2 regions of the Streptomyces sp. 3330 genome follow, and region 2 is predicted to be linked to the other one. Evidence: riboswitches for the same ligand, from Rfam matches in the RefSeq annotation. Region 2 holds a riboswitch; the other holds the start of a gene.

The links. Region 2 has a riboswitch for cyclic di-AMP ahead of J2X68_RS08035 (transglycosylase family protein). Riboswitches for the same ligand answer to the same signal wherever they lie in the genome.
Region 1: it holds a riboswitch for cyclic di-AMP, as region 2 does, so the genes downstream of both, J2X68_RS29985 (M23 family metallopeptidase) here and J2X68_RS08035 (transglycosylase family protein) in region 2, are expected to answer to the same signal.

What each region holds. Positions count from the first base shown of each region.
Region 1 covers NZ_JAVDVA010000021.1:126,552-132,386, reverse strand. Annotated here, with positions in the region: gene J2X68_RS30000 (GNAT family N-acetyltransferase) at 1-703, opposite strand, end outside; gene J2X68_RS29995 (HPr family phosphocarrier protein) at 881-1,162, shown strand; gene J2X68_RS29990 (GntR family transcriptional regulator) at 1,390-2,085, opposite strand; gene J2X68_RS29985 (M23 family metallopeptidase) at 2,274-3,017, opposite strand; cyclic di-AMP (ydaO/yuaA leader) riboswitch at 3,032-3,200, opposite strand; gene J2X68_RS29980 (pitrilysin family protein) at 3,395-4,783, opposite strand; gene J2X68_RS29975 (pitrilysin family protein) at 4,780-5,835, opposite strand, start outside.
Region 2 covers NZ_JAVDVA010000003.1:479,183-485,017, forward strand. Annotated here, with positions in the region: gene J2X68_RS08020 (nucleoside triphosphate pyrophosphohydrolase) at 1-208, shown strand, start outside; gene J2X68_RS08025 (cytochrome P450) at 431-1,726, shown strand; gene J2X68_RS08030 (transglycosylase family protein) at 1,932-2,942, shown strand; cyclic di-AMP (ydaO/yuaA leader) riboswitch at 3,151-3,337, shown strand; gene J2X68_RS08035 (transglycosylase family protein) at 3,341-4,048, shown strand; gene eno (phosphopyruvate hydratase) at 4,422-5,714, shown strand; gene J2X68_RS08045 (septum formation initiator family protein) at 5,827-5,835, shown strand, end outside.

The sequences.
Region 1 (5,835 bases), on a different contig from region 2:
GGTTGCCGAGGACGCTTCGGCCGACGCCGCCGGGGCTGCGGCCGGTGCCGACGACGGCGACGGAGCCGGGGGCCAGCAGCCGCCCCACGGAGTGCGCCTCGGCGCGCTGTTCCCGCGCGCGCTGCACGGCGACGGAGCGCTCGGTGGGTTCGAGGCCGAACTCCAGGCGGACGACGCCGTCCTCGAAGCTGCGCTTCTGGGTGTAGCCGGCGTCCGTGAACACCTTGATCATCTTGTTGTTGGCGGGGAGCACCTCGGCCGCGAAGCGGCGGATGCCGCGCTCGCGCGCCACGGCCGCGATGTGCTCGAGCAGCGCGGAGGCGACGCCCCTGCCCTGGTGGGCGTCCTGGACGAGGAACGCGACCTCGGCCTCGTCGGCCGGCGCCGGGGCGGCCATGCCGTCGGGACCAATGCGGTCATAGCGTACGGTGGCGATGAACTCGCCGCCGACCGTGGCCGCGAGTCCCACCCGGTCCACGAAGTCGTGGTGCGTGAAGCGGTGGACGTCCTTGTCGGACAGGCGCGGGTAGGGCGCGAAGAAGCGGTAGTACTTCGACTCGTCCGAAACCTGCTCGTAGAAGCTGACCAGGCGCTCGGCGTCATCAACGGTGATGGGGCGGATGCGCGCGGTGCCGCCGTCGCGCAGCACCACGTCGGCTTCCCAGTGGGCGGGGTACTCGTGCCGGTCCGACGCGCTCTGCATGGGGCCCAGAGTACGGCTCGCGTACGACAACGGCGCGAGGCAGTCTGTGGAGGACGCCCGTCGGATCGAGGCCGCGATCCGACGACCACGTCGGGAGGGGTCGCACGACCCCTCCCTCACACGCTTCACGTGTGGAACACTGGTCTAGACAACCTGAACACTGAAGGGCAGCATCACATGGCTGAGCGCCGCGTCAACGTCGGCTGGGCCGAGGGCCTTCACGCCCGCCCCGCTTCCATCTTCGTCCGGGCCGCCACGGCCGCAGGCATCCCGGTGACGATCGCCAAGGCCGACGGCAACCCCGTCAACGCGGCCTCCATGCTGGCCGTCCTCGGCCTGGGCGCCCAGGGCGGCGAGGAGATCGTGCTCGCCTCCGAGGCCGACGGCGCGGACGCCGCGCTCGACCGGCTGGCGAAGCTGGTCGCCGAGGGTCTCGAGGAGCTCCCCGAGACCGTCTGAGCGCACACGGCCCGATGCGCGCCCGAGCCGGCTCCGCCGTCGCGGAGCCGGCTGCGCGCTAAACGGGTCGCAGGATTGACGGTCGCGGTGTCCGTCGCCTCTCGGGCGCCGCACCGACAACTCTGAAGGGCTCGTCCGAATTACCGGGCGAGCCCTTCGCATTTCCCGTTCACGGGCAGCAGAAATAATCCCCGAGAATTATCCCCTCTTTGTATACGGCCCTTTTGTTAATGCCGCAGACCCGTCATGTTTACGGGAGGTTGCGAAGTCCTCACACGGTCGGCGCGTTCGGGGCCGCCGGAAAAGCGCAGCCGGTGCGCGGCCGTCGCGCGCTCGGTGTGCAGCGCCGTGATCGCCCGCGCACGCTCACCGTCGCCGCGCGCCACCGCGTCCACGATCGCGCCGTGCTCAGCCCACGACTCCGCGGGGTTGGCCGGGGCCTCCACCGCGTACATCCAGGCGATCTTGTGGCGCAGCTGGGTCAGCATCGACGTCAGGGCATGGCTGCCCGAGGACTGGGCGAGCGTCTCGTGGAACCAGCCCCCCAAGGAGCGCAGATCCTCGCTGTTGCCGCGTCTGGCCCGCTCCTGGCCCAGCCGGACGAGTCCCCGCAGGACCTTCAGATGGGCCTCGGTGCGCCGCTGGGCGGCCCGCGAGGCGCCGAGCGGCTCCAGGAGCATGCGCATCTCCAGCAGGTCCGCGGCCTCCTGCTCGGTCGGCTCCGCGACGCACGCGCCCGCGTGCCGCCGCGTGACGACGAAGCCCTCGGCCTCCAGCGTGCGCAGCGCCTCGCGGACCGGGACGCGGGAGACGCCGTAGCGGCGGGCGAGGAGTTCCTCGGTGAGGCGGCTGCCGCGCTCGTAGACACCCGCGACGATGTCGTCCCGAATGGCCGTGCACACCGAGTGCGCCGGAATACGCATGACGGACCTCCGCCTTAATCCCCGTGAAACGTCGACGATTGACGTGTGTTCCGTGACTCTATTGCAATGAGCGGGAATTTCCGATGGCGGGCCGGAATCCGGGGATATTTTTTGGACAGCAGGGCCTCGAAAACGCCGAAAGCCCCGGCCGGGAGGGCCGGGGCAAGACGATCTGTCGCCGTGGGTCGTCAGACGTTCACGCCGTGGTTGCGGAGGTAGGCGACCGGGTCGATGTCCGAGCCGTACTCCGCGGTGGTGCGGGCCTCGAAGTGCAGATGCGCGCCGGTGACGTTGCCGGTGGCGCCGGACAGGGCGATCCGCTGGCCCGGGGTGACCTGCTGGCCCACCGCCACCTCGATGGACGACAGGTGACCGTACTGGGTGTACGTCCCGTCGTTCATCTTGATGACGATCTGGTTGCCGTACGCCCCGCCCCAGCCGGCCTCGACGACGGTGCCCATGCCGACCGCGTGCACGGTGGTGCCGCTCGCCGCGTGGAAGTCGATGCCGGTGTGGCTGCCGGAGGACCACAGGGAGCTGCTGGCCTGGTAGCTGGTCGACACGTAGGAGCCGGTGATCGGCGAGACGAACGTGTTGAGGCGCTTGCGCTCGGCCTCGCGGGCCGCACGCACGCGTGCCTCGCGCTCCTCCACGGCCTTCTTGGCGGCGGCCTGCCGGGCGGCCTCCTCGAAGGCCGCGTGCTTCTGCACGGCGACCTGGTCGTCGACCTGCTCCGCGACGGCCTCGGAGGCGGTGACGACGGGGATCAGCCCGGTCTGCTCGGGGCTGGGCTCGGCGGCGAGGGCCGGGGAGGCGGCGACGGTGGCCATCACGCCGGTGGTGGTGAGCGCCGCGACGCCCGCCGCGCGAGCGGTGGTCCGCTGCATCCGGCCGGGACGACGGTGCTTGCCGGGCGCGCAGGTGAACGCCATGAAGTCGGGTGTGTCCTTTCCTTCCCTCTCGCCTACCGGGTTAGCTGACGGGTTCGGAGCAGGAAGGTCTCCTACGGACCCCCTCGCGTTCACGCGCGGGCGTCCGATTCACCCCAGGGACTTCACAAGTGGGTCCCCGGCTCCCCTGGCTCGCGCCGTACGGGGACTCGGCGATGACTGTCCGGTGCCGCGGCTGCGGCGCACTGCCTGACGAACAGTCCGGATGACGCTAAGCGGCGCGGGTTTCAATCCTCAAACGGATCCCGGTTTTTGTAGCGCATCCCACAGGGCAGACGGGCAACCTCCGCATCAATTCGGACATACGGAGGCCCTGGTGACGCTCGGTCGACCAGGGCCCCGCACGCGCGTGCCGCTGCCTACTCCGCGGACACGACCTTCACCTCGCCGATGCCGAGGGCCTCGACCGGCTCCTTGATCCGGGCCGCGTCACCGACGAGGACGGTCACCAGGCGGTCCACCGGGAAGGCGTTCACGGCCGCCGCGGTGGCCTCCACCGTGCCGGTCGCGGCGAGCTGCTGGTACAGCGTGGCCTGGAAGTCGTCGGGCAGGTGCTGCTCGACCTGGTCGGCCAGCGTGCCGGCGACGGCCGCGGCGGTCTCGAACTTCAGCGGCGCCACACCGACCAGGTTCTGCACGGCGACGTCGCGCTCCGCGTCGGTCAGCCCCTCGGCGGCGAGGGTGCGCAGCACCTTCCAGAGGTCGTCCAGCGCGGGTCCGGTGTTCGGGGTGTCGACGGAGCCGCTGATGGCGAGCATCGCGGCGCCCGAGCCGTCCGGGGCGGACCGCAGGACCTGGCCGAACGCGCGGACACCGTAGGTGTAGCCCTTCTCCTCGCGCAGGACGCGGTCCAGGCGGGAGGTGAGGGTGCCACCGAGGCAGTACGTGCCGAGCACCTGCGCGGGCCACACACGGTCGTGCCGGTCGGCGCCGATCCGGCCGATCAGCAGCTGCGTCTGGACGGCGCCGGGGCGGTCCACGATGACGACCCGGCCGGCGTCGTCGGCGGTCACCGGCGGCACGGGCCGCGGCTGGGCCGAGGAGCCCGTCCAGGCGCCCAGGGTGTCGCCGAGGAGCGCCTCCAGGTCGACACCCGTGAGGTCGCCGACGACCACGGCGGTGGCCGTGGCGGGACGCACGTGCTTCTCGTAGAAGGCGCGTACGGCGGCGGAGTCGATCTTCTCGACCGTCTCCGCGGTGCCCTGGCGGGGCCGCGACATCCGCGCGGTGGCCGGGAACAGCTCCTTGGAGAGCTCCTTGGCCGCGCGCCGGGAGGGGTTGGCCAGCTCGTGCGGGATCTCGTCCAGGCGGTTGCGGACGAGGCGCTCGACCTCGCTGTCGGCGAACGCGGGGGCCCTGAGGGCGTCGGCGAGCAGACCGAGGCCCTTGGGCAGGCGCGAGGCCGGCACTTCGAGGCTCAGCCGGACGCCGGGGTGATCGGCGTGCGCGTCCAGGGTGGCGCCGCAGCGCTCCAGTTCGGCGGCGAACTCCTCGGCGGAGTGCTTGTCGGTGCCCTCGGAGAAGGCGCGCGCCATGATCGTGGCGACGCCGTCGAGGCCGGCCGGTTCGGCGTCCAGGGGCGCGTCGAGGAGGATCTCGACGGCGACGACCTGCTGGCCGGGACGGTGGCAGTGCAGCACGGTCAGGCCGTTGGCCAGCGCGGTGCGCTCGGGCGCCGGGAACGCCCACGGCTTGGCCTCGCCCGCCCGGGGCTGGGGGTGGAAGTCCATCGTGGCGAGCTCGGTCACCGGGCCGCCTCCTCGTTCTCGTCCTGGTCGGCGGGGGCTTCGGCGGCGGTCGGCTCGTAGACGAGCACCGCGCGGTTGTCGGGGCGCAGGCGGGCCTTGGCGACCTCCTGCACCTCCTCGGGCGTCACGTCCAGCACGCGCTGGACGGCGGTGAGCGCGAGCTGCGGGTCGCCGAACAGGACGGCGTAGCGGCACAGTTCGTCGGCGCGTCCGGCGACCGTGCCGAGCCGGTCGAGCCACTCGCGTTCCAACTGCGCCTGGGCCCGCTCCATTTCCTCGGCCGTCGGGCCCTCTTCGGCGAACCGGGCGAGCTCCTCGTCGATGGCGGCCTCGATGACGGGCACCTCGACGTCGCCGGACGTCTTCACGTCCAGCCAGCCCAGCGAGGGCGCTCCGGCGAGCCGCAGCAGGCCGAAGCCGGCCGCGACGGCCGTACGGTCGCGGCGCACCAGCCGGTTGTACAGGCGCGAGGACTCGCCGCCGCCGAGGACGGTGAGCGCCAGGTCGACGGCGTCGCACGCGCGCGTGCCGTCCTCGGGCAGCCGGTAGGCGGCCATCAGCGCACGGGCCGGCACCTCCTCCTCGACGATCTCGCGCAGCTGCTCGCCGATGACGTCGGGCAGCGCGCCGTCACGGGGCGCGGGCTTGCCGTCGTGGCCGGGGATGGAGCCGAAGTACTTCTCGACCCAGGCGAGGGTCTGCTCCGGGTCGATGTCACCGACCACGGAGAGCACCGCGTTGTTGGGCGCGTAGTACGTGCGGAAGAACGCGCGCGCGTCCTCCAGGGTCGCCGCGTCCAGGTCGGCCATCGAGCCGATCGGCGTGTGGTGGTAGGGGTGGCCGTCCGGGTAGGCGAGAGCGGTCAGCTTCTCGAAGGCCGTGCCGTAGGGGACGTTGTCGTAGCGCTGGCGGCGCTCGTTCTTGACGACGTCGCGCTGGTTCTCCATGGACTCGTCGTCCAGCGCGGTGAGCAGCGAGCCCATGCGGTCGGCCTCCAGCCAGAGGGCGAGCTCCAGCTGGTGGGTGGGCATGGTCTCGAAGTAGTTCGTGCG
Region 2 (5,835 bases):
CGGCCTGGCCCTCGCGGCGAAGCTGGTCTCCAGGGCCCGCACGGCCCGGCTGGACGTGCCGCTGCCGGCGGCCGCGGGCATCGGCTACGAACTGCTGGCCCTGGCGGCACGGGCCGAGGCGGAGGGCGTCGACCCGGAGGCGGCGCTGCGCGCGGCGGCCCGCGCGTACCGGGACGCGATCCGGGACGCCGAGGGGGTCGACCGTTAGTACCGGGCGTTCCTGATCCGGTGCGTCGGCGCGAGGGCCTGGACGGGCACAGTGAGTCGGCACAGTGAGTCGGCGCAGTGAGTCGGCGCAGTGAGTCGGCGCAGTGAGTCGGCACGGGAGCCGGAGGACCTGGGGGCCGGGCCGCGCAGGTGCTCGGCAGGGGGCGCCCGCCGCGCGCAAGGCGCTCGCGGAGCGCGGCGGGGACACCGCTACGGTCGGGGAGTGACCGAGCAGCCCGACACAGACCACCCGGACCGTACCGCTCCCGAACTCTTCACCTGGGAGTTCGCGACCGACCCCTACCCCGCCTACGCCTGGCTGCGCGAGCACGCGCCCGTGCACCGCACCACACTGCCCAGCGGCGTCGAGGCCTGGCTGGTCACCCGGTACGCCGACGCCAGACAGGCCCTCGCCGACCAGCGGCTCTCCAAGAACCCGGCGCACCACGACGAACCGGCGCACGCCAAGGGCAGGACCGGCATCCCCGGCGAGCGCAAGGCCGAGCTGATGACGCATCTGCTCAACATCGACCCGCCGGACCACACCCGGCTGCGCAGGCTCGTCAGCAAGGCCTTCACCCCGCGCCGGGTCGCCGAGTTCGCGCCGCGCGTCCAGGAGCTGACGGACCGGCTCATCGACCGGTTCGCCGCCGAGGGCCGGGCCGACCTCATCCACGACTTCGCCTTCCCGCTGCCCATCTACGCGATCTGCGACCTCCTGGGCGTCCCCCGGGAGGACCAGGACGACTTCCGCGACTGGGCCGGGATGATGATCCGGCACGGCGGGGGGCCGCGGGGCGGTGTCGCGCGGTCGGTGAAGAAGATGCGCGGGTACCTGCTGGAGCTCATCCACCGCAAGCGCGCGGAGCTCCCCGCCGACCCGGCTCCCGGCGAGGACCTCATCTCCGGTCTGATCCGCGCCTCGGACCACGGCGAGCACCTCACCGAGAACGAGGCCGCCGCCATGGCCTTCATCCTGCTGTTCGCCGGTTTCGAGACGACCGTCAATCTCATCGGCAACGGCACCTACGCGCTGCTCACCCACCCCGAGCAGCGCGCACGCCTCCAGCGGTCGCTCACCGCGGACGACGGCGAGCGCGGTCTCCTCGAGACGGGCGTCGAGGAACTCCTGCGCTACGACGGCCCCGTGGAACTGGCCACCTGGCGGTTCGCGACCGAGCCGCTGCGCGTCGGCGGGCAGGACATCGCGCCGGGCGACCCGGTGCTCGTGGTGCTGGCGGCCGCCGACCGTGACCCGGAGCGTTTCCCGGAACCCGACACCCTCGACCTGTCCCGGCGTGACAACCAGCACCTCGGGTACGGCCACGGCATCCACTACTGCCTGGGAGCCCCGCTGGCCCGGCTGGAGGGCCAGGCCGCGCTGGCCACCCTGCTCACCCGGCTCCCCGACCTGCGACTCGCCGTGGAACCGGCCGAGTTGAGGTGGCGGGGCGGGCTCATCATGCGTGGACTGCGGACGTTGCCGGTCGAGTTCACTCCGGTGCGTCCCGCGTCATGAGCGGTGCACACCTGACCGGATGTCAGCCGGAGTGTGACCGTTCGGCGGAGCAAAGGTGACCGGCACTCAAGTCTGTGATCTTCACGTGATCTGCGCGGCATTAACTTGTGACAAGTGATCGTCTGCCGATACGTTCACTCGTCAGCGCGACGCATCGGTTCCGCTCGCCGCGCCGGTCAGTGCTGTCCAGAGAAAGGCCCCTCGCATGCTCTCCGGGAACGGTCGTCACCGTCGCCCCCGCCAGGCCCCGGCGCTCCTCGTCGCGGCCGGAGTGACGGGCTCCGCCATCGCCATCCCGCTGCTCGCCGCCTCCGGCGCGAGTGCGGCCGAGGGCACGGTGTGGGACAAGGTGGCGCAGTGCGAGACCGGTGGCTCGTGGAGCGCCGACGAGGGCCGGGGCGAGTACGGCGGCCTGAGCCTCACCCAGAAGGACTGGGAGGCGCACGGCGGCCTCGACTACGCGGCGAGCCCCGATCTGGCCAGCCGCAGCCAGCAGATCGCCGTGGCGCAGGAGGTGCTCGCGGCCGAGGGGATCGGCGCGTGGGGCACCTGCGGGCTGACCTCCGGGCTCACCCAGGAGAACGGCGCGCTGAGCGTGGACACCGGCGTGGCGGACGACTCGTCCGACTCGTCCGACTCCTCTGGGTCTTCCGGATTGTCCGACCTGTCCCGGGGATTGTCCGGCTCCTCCGGCTCCTCCGACGGTGACGATTCCTCGACCGACTCGTCCGACTCCTCCGCCGATGCCTCCAGTTCGCCCTCGGCGTCCGCTTCCTCCCCTTCGTCCTCTTCCTCCGCCGCGGAGGACTCCGCTGCGACCGGCGACTCCGCCGGCCGGACCGGTGGTTCGACGGAGGCCGGGTCGCCCGCGACCGCCCCGAGTGCGGACGACTCGGACAAATACGTCCAGGATGAAGGTTCTTGGAGCCTCGTCGACACGGGCTCCCTCGGCTCCGGCCGCCACCGTGGCGCCACCGCCGACGAGGTCGCGACGAAGAGCGCGACCGACGCCGGCGTGGACGGCACCACCACCGCGTCGGCCGGACGGCACGCCGCGGCGACCTATGTCGTCCAGGAGGGCGACTCCCTCGCGTCCATCGCCGACTCCCTTGGCCTCGACGGCGGATGGCGCGCCCTCTACGCCGAGAACAGGGACCTCATCGGCGTCGACCCGAGCAACATCGCCGCCGGTCAGACCCTCGACACAGGGGTGTAATAGGGCGCAAAGCCCAAGAAAAACAGCGGGAGTTCACGTCACGCTTCGCGCCGAATGTCCGGTTTGGTGAAAGTGTGGGATGAGTCTCAGAAGCCCTGATCGTCTTTGAAATTCCTCCGATCGCGTGTCTACGGTCGAGGCCGCTCGGCAACCCGAGCCCCGGCCGTCGCAACGCCGAATCCTGCCAGCGGCGGCCCGGGAACAGTCGTCGCGTCAAGCGCCGCAGGCAGGAGCGGGGGACCCAAGGTAAGTGCCGCGCCGGTCGGTTGACCGGAACGGCTCGGGGTGAAGCCACACCTCCCGCGGAGCAGCGCTCCGCCGGACGAGGAAGTGGCCGGGCAACTCACACGGCCCGAACCCGACAGCTCACCTCGTAGGCGTCGGTGAGGGGATCCACCATGCTGTTTTCCGCAAAGGGCAAGCACCGCCGTCCGTCCAAGGCGACCCGCGTCGCCACGCTCGCCGGTGTCACCGGTGTCGCCATCGCCGCCCCGCTGATGGCGGCCGGCAACGCCTCCGCCGCCACCGCCTCCGAGTGGGACGCGGTCGCCCAGTGCGAGTCCGGCGGCAACTGGTCCATCAACACCGGCAACGGCTACTACGGCGGCCTCCAGTTCTCCGCGTCCACCTGGGCGGCGTACGGCGGCACGGCCTACGCCTCGCAGGCGAACCAGGCCTCCAAGGCCCAGCAGATAGCCATCGGCGAGAAGGTCCTCGCGGGTCAGGGCAAGGGCGCCTGGCCGGTCTGCGGCACCGGCCTGTCCGGCGCCGCCTACAACGGCTCGAGCGCCGAGTCCTCGGACTCCGGCTCCGCCGGCTCCACCGGCTCGTCGAACAGCGGCAGCACCGGCAGCCGCTCGACCGAGGAGCAGAGCGCCTCCCGCTCGACCGACCGCCCGGCCGCCTCCAAGACGGTCACCACCCCGACCGGCAAGAAGGTCAAGAAGGGTGACGGCGAGTACAAGGTCGTCAAGGGCGACACCCTCAGCTCCATCGCCGAGAAGCACAAGGTCAAGGGCGGCTGGGCGAAGCTGTTCGAGCTGAACAAGGACATCGTCGACCAGGCCGACCTGATCTACCCGGGCCAGCAGCTGCACCTGAAGTGACCCGCGCCTGACGTGGCACTCGGCCCGAGGTGACACCTGGCCCCCAGAGAAGCCACAGCGCCCTCATATCCGGGGTCGGCACACTGAAGACCTCGTGAGGGTCCCCCCGTCCCCACGGGCTCCCCGCTCCGGTGCGTGTTCCCCCGTACGCACCGGAGCGGGGTTTCTCTTTGCCCGTTCGTCACCTCCTGTCGGCTTTTCTGGGCCACCCCCTTTGTTCCGGGCGGAAACAATAGGTACCGTCTGTCTGTCCACGGGACGGTCGGTCGGCTGCCGACGGCCCCGGGGCGGTTAGGCTCTAGTCGCAAGGCTCAGCAAGGGTTCATCAAGGCCCCTGGGCCCCGCACAACCAGCGTCACATCCCAAGAAGGAGATGCTCGTGCCGTCCATCGACGTCGTCGTAGCCCGGGAAATCCTGGACTCCCGAGGCAACCCCACGGTCGAGGTCGAGGTCGGCCTCGACGACGGCAGCACGGGTCGTGCCGCCGTTCCGTCCGGCGCCTCCACCGGTGCCTTCGAGGCCATCGAGCTCCGCGACGGTGACCCGAACCGCTACCTCGGCAAGGGTGTCGAGAAGGCCGTGCTCGCCGTCATCGAGCAGATCGGCCCGGAGCTCGTCGGCTACGACGCCACCGAGCAGCGCCTGATCGACCAGGCCATGTTCGACCTGGACGCCACCGACAACAAGGGCTCGCTCGGCGCGAACGCCATCCTCGGCGTCTCGCTCGCCGTCGCCCACGCCGCCTCCGAGGCCAGCGACCTGCCGCTGTTCCGCTACCTGGGCGGCCCCAACGCGCACCTGCTGCCGGTGCCGATGATGAACATCCTGAACGGCGGCTCGCACGCCGACTCCAACGTGGACATCCAGGAGTTCATGATCGCCCCGATCGGCGCGGAGTCCTTCTCCGAGGCCCTGCGCTGGGGCGCCGAGGTCTACCACACCCTCAAGAAGGTGCTGAAGACCAAGGGCCTGTCCACCGGCCTCGGCGACGAGGGCGGCTTCGCCCCGAACCTGGAGTCCAACCGCGCCGCGCTCGACCTCATCATCGAGGCCATCCAGCAGGCCGGTTACGTCCCCGGCGAGCAGATCGCGCTCGCGCTCGACGTCGCCGCGTCCGAGTTCTACAAGGACGGCAAGTACGAGTTCGAGGGCAAGTCCCGCTCGGCCGCCGAGATGACCGAGTACTACGAGGAGCTCGTCTCCGCGTACCCGCTCGTCTCCATCGAGGACCCGCTGTACGAGGACGACTGGGCCGGCTGGAAGGTCATCACCGACAAGCTGGGCGACAAGGTCCAGATCGTCGGCGACGACCTCTTCGTCACCAACCCCGAGCGCCTGGCCCGCGGCATCGAGGAGGGCTCCGCCAACGCCCTGCTCGTCAAGGTCAACCAGATCGGCTCGCTGACCGAGACCCTGGACGCCGTCGAGATGGCCCAGCGCAACGGCTTCAAGTGCATGATGTCCCACCGCTCCGGCGAGACCGAGGACGTCACCATCGCCGACCTCGCCGTCGCGGTGAACTGCGGTCAGATCAAGACCGGCGCCCCGGCCCGCTCGGACCGCGTCGCCAAGTACAACCAGCTGCTGCGCATCGAGGAGATCCTCGACGACGCCGCGGTGTACGCCGGGCGCTCCGCGTTCCCCCGGTTCCGCTCCGCGAACTGATCGTCGCAGCAAGGGCCGAGTCAAGGCTCCGCCAGTCGTACGTACGTCCCCGTACCCGGTCCCGTACCGTGTGCGGGGACGTACGCACGTGTGAGACGGGAGGCGTGAAGCAGTGGCCGTG